Regions from separate parts of the Paenibacillus sp. FSL L8-0494 genome, predicted to be linked through region 2. Evidence: riboswitches for the same ligand, from Rfam matches in the RefSeq annotation. Region 2 holds a riboswitch; the other holds the start of a gene.
What was found. Region 2 has a riboswitch for thiamine pyrophosphate ahead of NYE35_RS13175 (ABC transporter ATP-binding protein). Riboswitches for the same ligand answer to the same signal wherever they lie in the genome.

Region 1: it holds a riboswitch for thiamine pyrophosphate, as region 2 does, so the genes downstream of both, thiC (phosphomethylpyrimidine synthase ThiC) here and NYE35_RS13175 (ABC transporter ATP-binding protein) in region 2, are expected to answer to the same signal.

The regions. Positions count from the first base shown of each region.
Region 1 covers NZ_JBBOPQ010000001.1:6,146,254-6,154,441, reverse strand. Annotated here, with positions in the region: gene NYE35_RS27710 (beta-galactosidase) at 1-1,604, shown strand, start outside; TPP riboswitch at 1,674-1,783, shown strand; gene thiC (phosphomethylpyrimidine synthase ThiC) at 1,886-3,628, shown strand; gene NYE35_RS27700 (phosphotransferase) at 3,714-4,700, shown strand; gene NYE35_RS27695 (alpha-amylase family glycosyl hydrolase) at 4,954-8,188, shown strand, end outside.
Region 2 covers NZ_JBBOPQ010000001.1:2,939,353-2,947,540, reverse strand. Annotated here, with positions in the region: gene NYE35_RS13215 (class I SAM-dependent methyltransferase) at 1-202, opposite strand, end outside; gene NYE35_RS13210 (hypothetical protein) at 264-470, opposite strand; gene NYE35_RS13205 (TIGR00266 family protein) at 633-1,313, shown strand; gene NYE35_RS13200 (Fur family transcriptional regulator) at 1,387-1,866, opposite strand; gene NYE35_RS13195 (S-layer homology domain-containing protein) at 2,185-2,841, shown strand; gene NYE35_RS13190 (amino acid ABC transporter ATP-binding protein) at 2,937-3,689, opposite strand; gene NYE35_RS13185 (amino acid ABC transporter permease) at 3,703-4,371, opposite strand; gene NYE35_RS13180 (amino acid ABC transporter substrate-binding protein) at 4,425-5,261, opposite strand; TPP riboswitch at 5,484-5,587, shown strand; gene NYE35_RS13175 (ABC transporter ATP-binding protein) at 5,786-6,481, shown strand; gene NYE35_RS13170 (ABC transporter permease) at 6,462-7,238, shown strand; gene NYE35_RS13165 (ABC transporter substrate-binding protein) at 7,235-8,188, shown strand, end outside.

The sequences.
Region 1 (8,188 bases), 3.2 Mb from region 2:
ATGAGCTCAACTGTGAGATCAGTGAATTTTATTCGGAGAGTGACCATAAGGCCTTCCGGGAATGGCTACAGCAGAAATATGTTACGCTTGAGCATTTGAACGAGGCATGGGGAGCTGTTTTTTGGAATCAAAGCTATAGTGACTGGTCTCAGGTCTATCTTCCACGTCCGACTCCAGTACCGAAGCAACCCAATCCTCATCAGGCATTGGATGAAAAACGGTTTATTTCGGACAATACAATTTCTTTTGCCAAAAACCAAGCGGATATCATTCGTAAACTTGCCCCTAAGCAATGGGTAACCACGAACGGTCTGTTCGGTCATCTCGATAGCCATGAAATGACGGATGAACTGCTGGATTTCTTCAGCTATGATTCCTATCCTCAGTTCTCTACTATTTTTTATGACCCGAATGAGCGGAATCCGCTGAATGATAGAGGCTGGGGACTGTCATTATCTGTTGTTCGTTCGATATCCCCGAATTTCTGCATTATGGAGCAGCAGTCAGGCCCGGGTGGCTGGGTGAACCGGATGGATATGCCTTCTCCAAAGCCCGGGCAGATGCGGTTATGGACTTATCAGTCGATCGCTCATGGGGCAGATATGGTGTTATATTTCCGCTGGCGGACAGCTACGATGGGCAATGAAATTTATTGGCATGGAATCAATGACTATCATAATCAGCCTAACCGGAGAGTGCGGGAAGCGGGGCAGATCGGTCAGGAGCTGGCAGCAGCAGGTCAAGCGTTTATCGGTACTCATAATCAGGCTAACGTTGCTATTGTTCGTGATTATGACAATGAGTGGGATGGAGAATACGATGTTTGGCATGGCCCGTTTATGTGGAAGAGCAATAAGGAGTGGTACAAGGCTCTTCAGCGGAAGCATATCCCGAATGACGTGCTCTATCTGCGCAAAAAAACAACGCTGGAGGAGCTTGCAAGGTACGACGTGCTTATCTATCCTCACCCAGCGATTATGACAGATGAGACAGCGTCTCTGCTGGATGAATATGTTCAACAAGGCGGCAAACTGATCTTCGGCTGTAGAACTGGCTATAAGGATGAGCGCGGTCAATGTTATATGCGTCCTTTCCCAGGTACTGCTAAGGATCTATGCGGGATCACAGTTGAAGAATTCACAATGGTTAAGGGCAGTCGTCAGCCAACAACAATTAGCTGGTCGGGCGCGACCGAAGTCGTTACAGGAGCAGATGACTTTAATGATATTCTCAAAATAGAGGAAGCTTCGGTTGAAGTGATGGCGGTTTACGCCTCTGATTATTATGCGGGAAAACCGGCGGTAACTAGAAATCGTCGCGGCAAGGGTGAGGTTTGGTATTACGGAGCCGTATTTAACGAACAGGCAGCGGCTGAGATCATAAAATTAATTGATCTACAATCGCCAGCAAATTGGCTGGAGCTCCCAGAAGAGGTAGAGCTGCAAGTCCGTACCGGAGCTTCTTCCAGTTATGCTTTTTTGCTTAATTATAGTGAGACTCCTGTCACGATCCATCTTCATGAGACCAAAACAGATTTACTGAGCGGCACAACATTGTCGGGCGAGGTGCTTCTGGAAGGATTTGGGGTATTGGTGTTATACTAACGTACACATTGATCTCACATTTGAGTAGATTTGGATAATTCTCTCTTTTCGGTTATACTTTGAAGTAGCAATTATAGTCACGGGAGCTTGGTGGGACCAGGCTGAGAGGATAGTTATAACTATCGACCGTCAAACCTGATCTGGATAATGCCAGCGGAGGAAATGGAGCTCTATTTCTATTTGTCTACTCTAAGGCCGCATCTTATACAGATGTGGCCTTTTCTATGTGTGGGGAGTAGACCGTCTCCGCTTGATCAAATCACCTTATAGGAGGAATTGAGATGACAAGCGAATTGAACAACGATCCAATCAATCTATCAGCTTTTCCAGCAAGTCAAAAAGTCTATGTAAAGGGTTCACGGTCTGATATTCAGGTCCCTATGCGGGAGATCTCACTTAGTCCAACTGCGGGCATAGACGGCGAAGAGGAGAATGCCCCAATTCATGTCTATGACACAAGTGGGGCTTACACGGATGCTAATATTCATACTGATATTCGTCAGGGGTTAGAGCCCAATCGTCTAAGCTGGATTGAGGAACGAGGGGATGTGGAAGCGTACGAAGGAAGAACCGTGAAGCCTGAAGATAACGGGAATGCAACGGGAAAAGCTGTGGCGGAAGTGTTTCCAGCGCTCCATAGAAAACCTTTGCGAGCGAAAAAGGGGCGTAATGTCTCTCAAATGCATTATGCACGCAAAGGGATTATTACTTCGGAAATGGAATACGTTGCGATTCGTGAGAATGTGACACCGGAATTTGTAAGAGATGAAGTAGCCCGCGGCCGCGCCATCATTCCAGCGAATATCAATCATCCAGAGAGTGAACCAATGATTATTGGGCGTAATTTTTTGGTAAAGATCAATGCCAATATTGGAAACTCCGCAGTATCCTCATCCATAGAGGAAGAGGTGGAGAAAATGAGATGGGCTACCCGCTGGGGTGCAGACAATATAATGGATCTCTCCACAGGTAAAAACATCCATACGACACGCGAGTGGATCATCCGTAATTCTCCTGTTCCTATTGGAACGGTGCCTATTTATCAAGCTTTGGAAAAAGTGAATGGGAAAGCGGAAGATTTAACGTGGGAAGTATACCGTGATACGCTCATTGAGCAAGCGGAGCAAGGGGTGGACTATTTTACCATTCATGCGGGAGTTCTGCTTCGTTATATCCCGTTGACGGCACAACGTATGACAGGTATTGTTTCAAGAGGTGGCTCCATTATGGCGGCATGGTGTCTTGCGCATCATCAAGAGAACTTTTTATATACACATTTTGAAGAGATATGTGAAATCATGAAGCTGTACGATGTTTCTTTTTCCCTAGGCGATGGATTACGTCCGGGTTCGATTGCTGATGCGAATGATGAAGCACAATTTGCCGAGTTAGAGACGTTAGGTGAATTAACAGCTATGGCTTGGAGTCATGATGTACAGGTGATGGTAGAGGGTCCAGGACATGTGCCGATGCACTTGATTAAAGAGAATATGGATAAGCAACTTGAAACTTGCAACGAAGCCCCTTTTTATACGTTAGGTCCACTGACTACAGATATTGCGCCGGGGTATGATCATATTACCTCTGCTATAGGTGCAGCGATGATTGGTTGGTTCGGTACAGCAATGTTATGTTACGTAACTCCGAAGGAGCATCTTGGCCTGCCTAATAAGGAAGATGTACGTGTAGGGGTCATTACTTATAAAATAGCGGCACATGCCGCAGATTTGGCGAAAGGGCATAAAGGAGCACAAGACCGGGATAACGCTCTTTCGAAAGCCCGTTTTGAATTTCGTTGGCGTGATCAATTTCATTTATCGTTAGATCCTGAGCGAGCGCTCGAATATCATGATGAGACATTGCCTGCGGAAGGCGCTAAAACAGCTCATTTCTGTTCCATGTGCGGGCCGAAATTTTGCAGTATGAAGATCTCTCATAATATCCGTAATTCGACGAGAATTGAATCAGGAATGCAAGAGAAGGCAGAAGAGTTTCTCCAAGGCGGGAGCCTCATTTATAGATAACTTTTTCTGCTAAAAAGAAATATCTAAAAGAAGTCGTCATTGGCGGCTTCTTCTTTTATACTTTGAATAGATAGGAGTTGATGAAATGGAAGCGATTCGTTCAGAGGAAGCCATTTTAGAGGATTTAAGTAATAGTTTCTATCATTTTTTTGGATTGAAAGTCCTTCATGCTACCCCAATAAAACGTGGCTGGTTAAATCTTAAATGGAAAATCACAACGGATTCAGGGCAATTTCTACTTAAACAATACAACAAAAAAAGATATAAATTGTATAACCCAGAAGAGCTGAACTTTGCCTTTTCTCAACAGAAAAGATTGTATCTACAGGGGCTCCCATGTCCCGGATTGTTGGCTTATAACAATAATGTTTTACTGGAATCAGATCAGGGAGAAACGTTTATGGCAATGGAATATTGTGAAGGCCGTGTCATAGAGCCGGGTAAGATTAATATCCATCAAATGTTTGATTTGGGTCGTGCCACAGGTAAAATGCATCGTTTATTAAATGATGGGACCATTAGTTTGAAAAGAACCCCACAATTTATTCCACAAAGCCCTGAGGAACGTTTAGAACATTGGAATGTACTCCTACAACAATCAAAGGAAATGGGTAAAACCTCACTTATCACTGACCTAGAGATACAACTAAGAGCGACTGAAGAAATAGATCCGGAAATATTCGAAGGACTTGAAGCTGGATGGGCACATCGTGATTTATGGGTTGATAATCTTTTATTTCAAGATAGCCAATTGTCTGCAATTCTAGATTTTGATCGGTTCAAATATGATTATCCGCAGCTAGATGTAGCGCGAGCAGTGATGTCATGTGCTCTAGATGAAGATTTAGATGGAGCACTAGCCTCAGCATTTATTGACGGATATCGTGAGGAACGAACGGTGGAGCAGGGGGATTTAACAAAATCATTGCAGTTGTTGTGGTATATGGAAAGCCCGTGGTGGATTAATGCCGCGATGGACAAACATAGTGTACCTCCAAAACGTTTTGCAAAAGAAATGAATTGGCTGGCTAAGAACCTGAACAATTTACCTGCTATCTTAGGGAACTTATAGTGAAAACGATTGAATTATAGCCTAAAAGATGCATTGACCAGCCAAAGTTTGGCGCCTATAATCTTAACAAGGAAAATCCACCACATATAGAGCTATTTGTAAACGCATTCAATGAGCTTTTTCCTTATTTATCATGGAAGGAGGAGATCAAAACTATCAAGTATTTCTTTTTTTCTCATTTTTGCAAACGTTTGCACCACACGATAAGCATAAAAATCGTAGCTGCACTAAAAATTATGAGGAGGTTATTTACTTGGTATCCAAACAATCCAGGCGTTATATTTCGTGGTTAATTATTTTTTCGCTCATTTTTAGTTTATTTGGTTTATCGGGTGGAGCATCGGCCAGCAATACGGATCATACAGTCACCTATACCAATCCTACAGCGACAGCTGTGACCTTACATTGGACTACGAATAACTGGGCTAATACTACGGACACGGTGATGACCAAAAATGGAACCACGTTCACCGCCAACCTCAATGTTCAGGAAGGTGCCACCCTTATTTATTGTTATCACATCACGGCTCCAACGGATAGTTGGGACAATAACGGCGGGAAGAACTGGACGGTGGTTATTCCGGTTGCCGGGAAATACGAAGCAGAGAGTGCATCCCTGTCTGGTGGTGCAAAAGTAAATACGAATCACATCGGATATTCGGGCACTGGTTTTGTTGATGGATATACAACTACAGGAGCAGCCACCACTTTTAACGTCCAGTCTTCCGCAGCAGGGTCCTATAATGCCACACTTCACTATGCTAATGCATCTGGCAGTGCAAAAAAGGTGTCCATTTATGTCAATGGAATAAAGGTTACACAGACAACATTAGCAAACCTGGCCAACTGGGATACATGGGCAGACCAAATAGAAATACTCTCCTTACAGGCAGGAAATAACACGCTTGCTTATAAATATGACTCGGATGATAGCGGGAATATTAATATCGACTATGTGACCCTTTCGGCCGGAGCTACCCCAACACCAACGATAACTCCTACCCCAACAGTGACGCCAACACCTACGGTAACTCCTACACCAACGGTGACACCAACACCTACGGTAGCTCCTACACCAACGGTGACGCCAACACCTACCGTAACTCCTACACCAACGCCAACACCAACACCTACCGTAACTCCTACACCAACTTCAGCGGGGCTAACCGTTCACTTTAAGAAACCAGCAAGCTGGAATGCAGCGATCCGCATCCATTACTGGAATCTGAATCCGGCAACCGTTCCGACTAGTGGAGCATGGCCGGGAATACTGATGAAATCGGACGGAAACGATTGGTATAGCTATACTGTTCCAAATGCTACAGGTGCAAGCCTGATCTTTAATGACGGCAATGGCAAACAGACGGCTGACTTATCTCGCAGCATAAAAGAGGGCTGGTATAACTCAGATAATGTATGGTATGACGCCAATCCAGACGTTCCTAAGGTTCCGGTGATAACCGTCTCTCCTGTGCCCAAAACCTATGATTCTGCCCAAACGGTGACACTATCCAGTACAAATAGCGGCGATAAAATTTATTATACGACCAATGGCTCGACACCTACGACAACCTCAACGTTGTATACGACTCCAATCCAAGTACCTTCATCTTTGACTATCAAAGCATTCGGCGTTAACTCTATAGGGCAAGCGGGTAATGTAGGCTCTTTTGCTTATGTGATTGATCTGAATGCCGATTTGCAAGCTCCGATTATCACTGCGAATCTGCCTGTTGGGAATTCGAGCTCAGCGGTTTCCGTATCTTTTAATATAAAAGACAACAAGGCGGCAACAACTACAGCATATTACACAGATAATGGTACGGAACCAACAACGAGTTCAAAAGTCTATATCTCAGGCAATGCACTGACATCTCTTGCAGGACCGTCTATCTTAATTAACAAGACGACAACCTTAAAATTTCTTGTGATCGATGGTGCCGGAAATGAAACCAAACAGAGTTTTGTTTATAACATTGGTAATAAGGGCGATTTTCGTGAAGATACGATTTATTTTGTAATCACTTCCCGGTTCTATGACGGTGATTCCAGTAACAACGAGCATGCATGGGAGGATGCCAAGGCAGGAAATCCGGACTCTGATCCAGCTTGGAGAGGGGATTTCAAAGGACTGATTCAAAAGCTCGATTACATTAAAGCCCTAGGCTTCAGTGCCATCTGGATTACACCTGTGGTGCAGAATGCCAGCGGTTATGATTATCATGGGTACCATGCAATTAATTTTGCAAAAATAGATCCAAGATATGAATCCGCAGGGGCTTCTTATCAGGATTTGATCAATGCGGCGCACGCTAGAGGGATAAAGGTTATTCAAGATATTGTCGTCAATCATACCGGTAATTTTGGAGAAGAAAATCTGTTCCCGATGTTCAAAAAAGATCCGGCGGCGGCGGACACCGTGAGTAACATGCTCAAAATTACGGATAAGCTGCCAGCTAACTATGATTCCATGACCCCTGATCAGCAATATCAGGCAAGACTTGCCTTAATGAAGACTGCGGAGACTAACAATAACATTTACCATACGGAAAAAAGTCTTTCTTGGGAGTCTTATACCGTCCAGACAGGACAGATTGCGGGAGACTGTGTGGACTTAAACACAGAAAATCCTCTAGTGAATCAGTATCTAATCGACAGCTATAATCAATATATTGATATGGGTGTGGATGCTTTCCGGGTCGATACTGTAAAGCATGTAAGCCGGTATATTTTTAACAAATATTTTGTGCCGGCATGGAAAACAAGAGGGGGCTCAGACTTCTTTGTCTTTGGGGAAGTGGCTACTCGGTACAGAGATGTGTGGAACAGTGGAATCCCCGCGATATCAACACCATTTTATACTTGGAAAAGCTCAAAATCCTATCCGGGTGACGGTCAAAATGATTACGCTTCCAACAAGCTATCGGTGGAACAAGAGTGGGCAGATAACTCTACTACAGCAGGACAGCCTACCTCGAACAATGCTTTTTTAACAGGAAATACTTATCATACGCCTGACTATTCGATGAAATCGGGTATGGATGTTATTGATTTTCCAATGCACTGGGCCTTCAAGACTGCTCAGGAAGCATTCAGTATGAGAAGCGGTGATCAATTCTATAATGATGCTACCTGGAATGTAACTTATATTGACTCTCATGACTATGCACCTGACCAGGCACCAGAAAATCAAAGATTTGCCGGCACACAGGACACTTGGGCTGAGAATCTCGCTCTGATGTTCACCTTCCGAGGAATACCTGCGATCTATTATGGTTCTGAAATTGAGTTTAAAAAAGGATCAGTCATAGATGTAGGTCCAAATGCACCGTTAAGTACAACAGGCCGTGCTTACTTTGGCGATCATATTGAGGGTAGTGTTACTGTTCAAGATTACGGTAAATATACCAATGCTACTGGCACACTTGCAGACTCGTTAAATTATCCTCTGGCGAAACATATCAGACAACTTAATTTAATCAGAAGAG
Region 2 (8,188 bases):
CTGAACTCGCCTGCTGCTCACGGGCATATAGGCAATGCCAGCCGAAGCCGCAGCCTAGATCAAGCACACTTTTATTATGTAAGTCTGGAAGAAGCGCCTTTAATACATGCCATTCTCCTGCTGCTGCAAGCCCTCCGATAGATCGAGGCATTTGTTGGTAAGCTGAGAAGAAATTCGAATCGTCATATTTATTTTGTTTCATCTGGGATACATCTCCTATATATTATTTCTTCAATTACTATACGCTGAGCGACGTCCTCTTATCAAATAGCCAATAAAAAAGGAGCATCATCTTGGAAGATCTGCCCCTTATATCTATTCTTATTCAATTGTTCCTGCTTGCTTGGTGTTAACCGTACATGCTGTGAAATGGCTCCATAATCACTATTCGATCTACGACTTTGTGCTGCGCACCAGGCTCCGGAGCGCTCTGCCTTACGCAAGGCTTTTTGTGTCTTGGTTCGTGCCATGTGACACCACTCTCCTATTCATGGGTGAATGATTATTGATCTTACATCTATAAGACAACTTCATTTTAACATATTCCAGACTATGAGCGAAGCAAGAATTCCGTTACACTTAGAGCAAAGCTAGTATTCTATCTTATCTAAATAGATGCGGAGGTTTAAAGGATGAATTACCAGGTTTTGTATGAAGGTGCTTTTGCTATGTTAAAGGTCCAACTAAATCCCGGTGAAAGCGTAAAGGCTGAAATGGGCGCAATGGTCGCGATGTCACCTAACGTAGAATTAAAAGGAACCGTGGATGGTGGTTTAATGCGCGGTCTCGGGAGAATGCTGAGCGGTGAGAAATTCTTCTTTCAAGAACTTAGAGCGACCCGTGGTCAAAGTGAGGTATTGCTGTCACCTGGCTCACTCGGCGATATTCAGGCGATAGAATTAGACGGATCGTATAAACTGTTAGTTCAAAAAGACGGATTTCTCGCCGGAACTGAAGGCATTCAAGTAAATACCAAAATGCAGAATTTAACCAGAGGGCTCTTCTCCGGTGAAGGCTTCTTCATTGTAGAAATCAGTGGCAGAGGAACGGTGTTCCTGTCTTCCTTCGGTGCTATCCATGCGATTAATTTAGGACCTGGTGAAGAAATGATTATCGATAACGGACACCTCGTAGCATGGCCAGATTATATGGACTATAAGGTAGAAAAGGCAGCCTCTGGCTGGCTAAACAGCATAACCAGTGGTGAAGCACTTGTCTGCCGCTTCCGTGGAGAAGGTGTAATTCTCGTTCAGAGCCGTAACCCTGGCAGCTTCGGAACGTGGATCAAATCCTTTGTACCTACTCGAAGCTAGACTTCCAAAAACGCAGTAATCAAAAAAGACACAGGCTTGGAGAAAGCCTGTGTCTTTAGGTTAGAAAGCGATCTTAGGAGACTGCTTTATCTGCTTCTGCTTTTGCTTTTTTGCAGCCTGTACGTTTACATGTTCCATAAGTACCCTTGAAATCAAGGCGGTGATCCGTGACGTTAAAGCCATATTCACGTTCCACTCTTCTCTCCAGCTCCACAAGCCAGTCATCCTTAATTTCCTCCAACCGACCGCATACGCTGCATATCAAATGATGATGCATATGCGAATGATCGTTCCCGCGCAAATCGTAACGGGCAACTCCGTCTCCGAAGTTCATCTTCTCTACAATGTGTAGCTCACATAAAAGCTCAAGTGTACGGTATACCGTTGCCAGGCCCAGATGTGGATAGCTGTTCTTAACAAGCATATATACTTCTTCTACGCTTAGATGATCCTTCTCATTGTCGAGCAGAACGTTCACTATAGCTTCACGCTGAGGCGTTAATTTATATTTTTGCGCCGCAAACAATTGACTGATATTTGATATTTGATCCATTTGGTCTCCTACCTTCCCGGAACGATTTAACATCCGTACCCTCTGAGACGCTCCTATTTATGCAGTTTGGACAAACCATAAATAGTAATCGTTACGATATAATCATAACAAAATTAACCACGAATGAAAAGAGCCTGACATCATTATATCATTTCATGCCACTTATCCAAAGTACTACACCCCAATCTGGCCCATATTTCTATTAAAATCTACTTTTTCGTGAAATAATACAGATTAGACCGCAACCTTTCCATAATTTACAACGTTAAAGGAGTGACAAAGGCTAAGGAGCCTATCCATACAACGAGGTGAAAAGACATGAACATGAAAAAAAGCACACTAGCAGCGATCACAACCGTAGCCATTTTCTCCTTTTCTTTGGGTGGTCAGATGTTTGCAGCTGGGAACACCTTTAAGGATATTGATAACATAAACGGCAAAGAAAAAATCATTTCTTTAAAAAATCAAGGGTTAATTAAAGGTGTCAGCGAATCTCAATTTCTCCCTGGCTCTAAGGTAACTACAGCCCAAGGGATTCAGTTTATCTCCGGCGGTCTCCAGCTTAGCCTCGCGGCCATTGATTTTAACAAAGCTCCTGTTGCCAGCGGCTTGTTCACAAAAGTAAAAGACAAAGCCTGGTACGCTGAAGCCTTTATCAATGCTTATTACAATGAAGTTAAGCTTCCTAAAGACATTGATCCTAACCTCATTATGACCAAAGAGCAATTCACTAACTATCTAGTGCAAGCGATCGAAGGCGTTGGCAATCTGCCGATGATCAATATCGTTCCAGTAGATATCGCTGATGAAGCTTCTCTGACTCCTGCGTATCAAGGCAGTATTCAGCGCTCCCTGAAATACAAGATCAATAGCCTGGATGCTAACGGAAAGTTTAATCCAAAAAGCGAACTCACCCGCGCCGAAGCAGCGATTATGCTCTACAACGCTTTGGAATTTCTGAAAACTGGAGTATAAGCCAAATTCCAGATACTCTTCTCATTTGAATAATCTACACATGAAAAAGCAGCTCCGGATGATTCCCGAGCTGCTTTTTCGTGTATATTGTCTTTCTACTCTTCTTCACCATTCAGTCTGTTCAGAAATTGCAGAGCCCGGGGATTCTTCGGATGCTCCAGCACTTCTTGCGGAGTCCCTTGCTCTAAGATATGACCACCATCCATCAAAATGATCCGGTCCGCTACATCGGCGGCAAATTTCATCTCGTGGGTCACAATCACCATAGTCATACCTTCTGCCGCTAATTGTTTGATAACCTTAAGCACTTCCCCTACCAGCTCAGGATCGAGCGCCGAAGTGGGCTCATCAAACAATAACACTTCTGGATCTACTGCCATAGCCCGGGCGATGGCCACTCTCTGCTGCTGTCCACCTGACAGCTGATGTGGATAGTTATCAGCTTTATCTGCCAAACCCACCTTAGCCAGCAGCTGAAGCCCCCGCTTGCGCGCTTCTTCCTTGGATCGTTTCAGGACAGTTACCTGTCCCTCCATCACATTGCCAAGCGCAGTCATATGCGGAAATAAATTATACGATTGAAAGACCATCCCTGTTTTCTGACGAAGGGCCAATACGGAATTCTGAGGAATTTTCTTATGATCTGTAAAATTGATGGTGATATCACTGAGCGACAGGCTGCCTTGATCCGGGATTTCCAACAGATTAAAACAGCGCAGCAGTGTAGTCTTCCCGGAGCCAGATGGCCCAATAATGACAAGTACCTTTCCATGCTCCATTTTCAGATCAATACCCTTTAACACTTGGAGTGCGCCGAAGGATTTATGCAAATTAATGATTTCAATCACAAGTATCTCTCCTTTAGGTCGCAGAGTAACGATCGAGTCGTTTCTCCAAGTAATTTTGCAGCGCCGACAGCACAGAACAGAACACTAAATAAAACAATCCTGCTTCGGAGTATACCAGCAGAGGCTCATAAGTGGTAGAGGCTACCTGCTGTGCGGTTCTAAACATCTCCGTATAGGTGATGATCGCTGCAAGCGAAGTATCTTTAACCAAGCTAATAAAGGAATTGGACAACGGCGGTACAGAAACGCGCGCAGCTTGTGGCAGAATTACGCGGCGCAGAGCCTGCCCACGAGTCATCCCGACTGAGAAGGCAGCTTCCCATTGGCCTTTATGTATCGACAGGATAGCAGCGCGTACGATTTCCGATGAATAAGCCCCTACGCTAAGGGTAAATCCAATGGTGGCGGCAATGAAGGGGTCGAGTACAATACCAACAGCCGGCAAACCATAAAATATAATAAATAGCTGCACTAACAATGGGGTTCCTCGAATAACCCACACATAAAAACGGGCGATTAGCTTCGGAATTACCCACGGTGAAAGACGTGCCAGCGCGGTTAGGATCGCCAAAATCAATCCAAGCACAAAGGAAAGTAGCGCCAACGGAATGGTAAAAGCCACCCCGGCTTTTAGCAGGGGTAGCAGTGTGTCTAAGAAAATTTGTATTTTGCGGTCATCCATTATTCAGACATCCTTTTTAGCTTCCAGGCTTAATTAGCCTTGCTAGCCTTGTATTATTTTGAAACGTCAGCTCCAAAGTATTTCTCGGAAATTTTCAAGTACGTTCCATCACTCTTCATCTCTGTAATCGCATCACTGACCGCTTTCACCAGCTCATCATTACCTTTCAGGAATACCGCGGCACTTTGTGATCCTTCAGGAATCTCATCAACCACTTTAATTTTTGCATCTGGTTTTTGTTTTTTCAGATCCAGATAAGACAAGCCATCATTCACAGTTGCATCAATACGTCCCGAAGTCAGCAGGTCCATCGCTTGATTGAAACCGTCCGTAGCTACGATTTCAGCACCGTTCTCACGAGCGATGTCGGATAAGTTACTTGTCAGGGATTGTCCGGCTTTTTTACCCTTAAGATCGGCAAAGGTCTTAATATCCTCATTGTCTTCGCTCACAATCAATACTGCTTTGGATACGATATAGGGTTCAGAGAAATCATATTTCACTTTGCGATCTTCGTTAATGGAAACTTCATTAAAGATTACATCAAACCGTTTCGCATCCATTCCAGCGAAAATACCATCCCACTGAGTTTCAAAAAATTCAGCTTTAACACCTAAACGCTTTGCTACTTCTTCAGCAATTTCCACGTCAAAACCAGTCAATTTCCCCGCAGTGTCATGATAAGTAAAAGGCGCATAAGTCCCTTCTGTACCTATCCGCAATTTGCCGCTGGCTTTCACAGCCTCCAAACTGTTTTGCGCTGAAGATGCTGCTCCACCATTCGTTCCAGCTGTAGGTTCAGCAGCCGTATTGGTATTCGAATTATTGCCGCAAGCCGCTACAAGGACCACGGTTAACGCCAATATAATAGTTAAACTCCATTTTTTCATTATTAAATCCCCTCTCTCTATCCGGTTTTTTTCCGGTAAATTGAATAGTACACTGCCATCACATGATCGTCAATACTTTTTTCCGATTATATACATCGGAATTATAATATTAACTAGATTCCTACCTATATCTTACCCAATCTTGGATTAATCCTTCACTTCTTTCTCTCTTTACTTCTCAGAAAGATATGGTATATTTATAAACAAATTAATATGGACCTGTTATTTCACTAGGGGAGTCGGCCGACTGAGACGGAGCTTCAAGCTCCGGACCCTTGGAACCTGATCTGGATCATACCAGCGGAGGGAAGTGGAGCAGAATTTTCATCAAGCATGTTAAGTGTTATTATGCAGAATGAACTTTTTGACCCATTCATTTCCTCTGGAAATGGATGGGTCTTTATTTGTTTAGGCGCTCCACAAAAATTTTAGGAGGTTAGATCATCACGACCATTTTATCTATTCAAGGCCTAACCTACTCTTTTCCGGAATCTGAGCACCCCCCTGTATTCGCAGATCTATCTATGGATATCAGGCAAGGGGAATTCGTCTCCGTAGTAGGTGCTAGCGGATGCGGGAAAAGTACATTTTTCAAAACGATTGCCGGTTTACTCGAACCTACTCACGGAAAAATAAAACTCTCTACGCACCCGTCAACCGCTAGTCGTTTAGGTCAGATCGCTTATATGCCTCAGCAGGATTTATTGCTGCCTTGGAGGACAGTGCTCGACAACTGCCTTTTGCCTTGGGAGATCAAGCCCAGATTCAATAAACAAGAAACGATCACTCAGATTCGGGAAATGTTGACCCGCTTCGGCTTAGCAGATGTAGAGAAGGCTTATCCCCATGAACTTTCGGGTGGAATGAAACAGCGAGTCGCATTTCTGCGCACCTTAGTGGCTGGAGGCGGAACTGGTCTGATGCTGCTGGATGAGCCCTTTGGCGCTCTCGATGCCATGACCAAACGCGAGATACACCGTTGGCTGTTGGAGTTATGGGGTGAATTGAATCAGACGATTATGCTCATCACTCATGATCTGGAAGAAGCACTATTGCTCAGTGACCGGATTTATTTATTATCTGGCGGTGCGCACAGCGAATTACAGGAGATCGTTGTGGATCTACCAAGGCCAAGACATTATAAGATGAACTATGAACCCCGGTTTATAGCACTGCGGGCAGAGCTGGAGCGGAGATTACATGCGACCTATACCTTTTAAAAAACATCTAGACAATTATGGTCCCTTCGTTCTTCTGGTACTGCTCATTCTTGTAATCTGGGAGTCAGCTGTTCGCCTTCACATGATTCCAGCCTTTATTCTCCCTGCACCTTCATCTATTGGCTTCGCATTGATCGAGCACAGGCAATTATTATTCGGACAGCATTTATTGGCAACGTTACAGGAGATACTGGTGGGTTTTGTCCTTTCTGTTATTTGTGGTGTATTGCTGGGCACTGGAATGTTCCTGTATCGCCCCATAGAAAAGGCCATCTATCCCTTTCTTATCATTAGCCAGACGATCCCATTAATTGCGCTATCCCCCATTTTTATTATGTGGTTCGGATATTCGCTGTGGAGCAAAGTGGCTGTGGTGTTTTTGACGGCTTTTTTTCCAGTCGTAGTGAGTACATATGATGGACTTCGTACAAGTGGCCAGACTTACAAGGACTTATTATTAACATTTGGTGCAAACCGCTGGCAGCTGCTTGTCAAAACCCAAATTCCACTGGCGTTGCCTGCTTTTTTCTCTGGCTTAAAGCTGTCCATTGTATACTGCGTCATCGGAGCTACTATCGGGGAATGGCTCGGCGGCAGTAAAGGACTCGGTTACTTCAGCCGCAGAATGGCCGGAAATATGCAGAGCGATGAAATGTTCGCGGCTGTATTTCTGCTGTCCGCGCTTGGTGTGGTGCTTTTTCTGGCGATAGCTTTACTCGAACAATTATTTTTAAAGAAAAGAGGATCAAACCAATGAATCATTTAAAATCCCCACAACGAGGACTTATTTCTGTATTTCTAGTATGCACACTTTTGCTCTTAAGCAGCTGCGGGAAGGCAGACAAGATAAATAACAACTCCCAAACCGATCCCTCCAATACCGAAAATAAGCAGTCACACAAGCTGACGATTATGCTTGATTGGTATCCCAATGCCGTTCATTCCTTTCTATACGCTGCGCAACAACAAGGTTTTTTCCAAGAGGAAGGTTTGGATGTCGAGATCAAAATGCCTGCGGACAGCAATGATTCCCTAAAGCTTGTTGCAGCGAATCAAATTGATCTAGCGCTCAGTTATCAGCCTCAGGTACTTATGGCACGCGGCGAGAAAATCCCTGTACGTTCGATTGCAGCAATCGTGCGGCATCCACTGAATCATCTGATGGTTCCTCAGGCTGGCAGTATTCATAGTCCAAAAGAGCTCGCGGGAAAACAAATCGGCTATTCCTCCATTCCGCTCTATGAAGCGATGATTCGGACAATGATCCAGAGTGATGGAGGCGATCCTTCATCCGCCAAGCTGATTGACGTAGGTTTTGACCTCATCCCTGCGATCTCTACTGGACAAGTAGACGCAATAATGGGCGGGTTCATCAACCATGAACAACTAATCCTTGAAAAAGAGGGACATCCGGTCACTTCGCTTAATCCAACGGATTACGGAGTACCTGACTATTATGAGCTTGTGCTGGTGGCCAGCGAACAAGGATTGCAAAATTCTGAAGCCTACTTTAAAAAATTTCTAAATGCCATTACAAAAGGACAGGAATTTGTGGAGCAGAATCCTGAACAAGCCCTGGATTTACTGGTTGCACATGAAGATGCAACTTCACCGCTCGACAAGGAGATTGAGAAAAAAAGTCTTGAGATTCTGCTGCCGCTGATGAATGCTGGCGATCAATCTTTTGGATATCAAGACCCGACATCT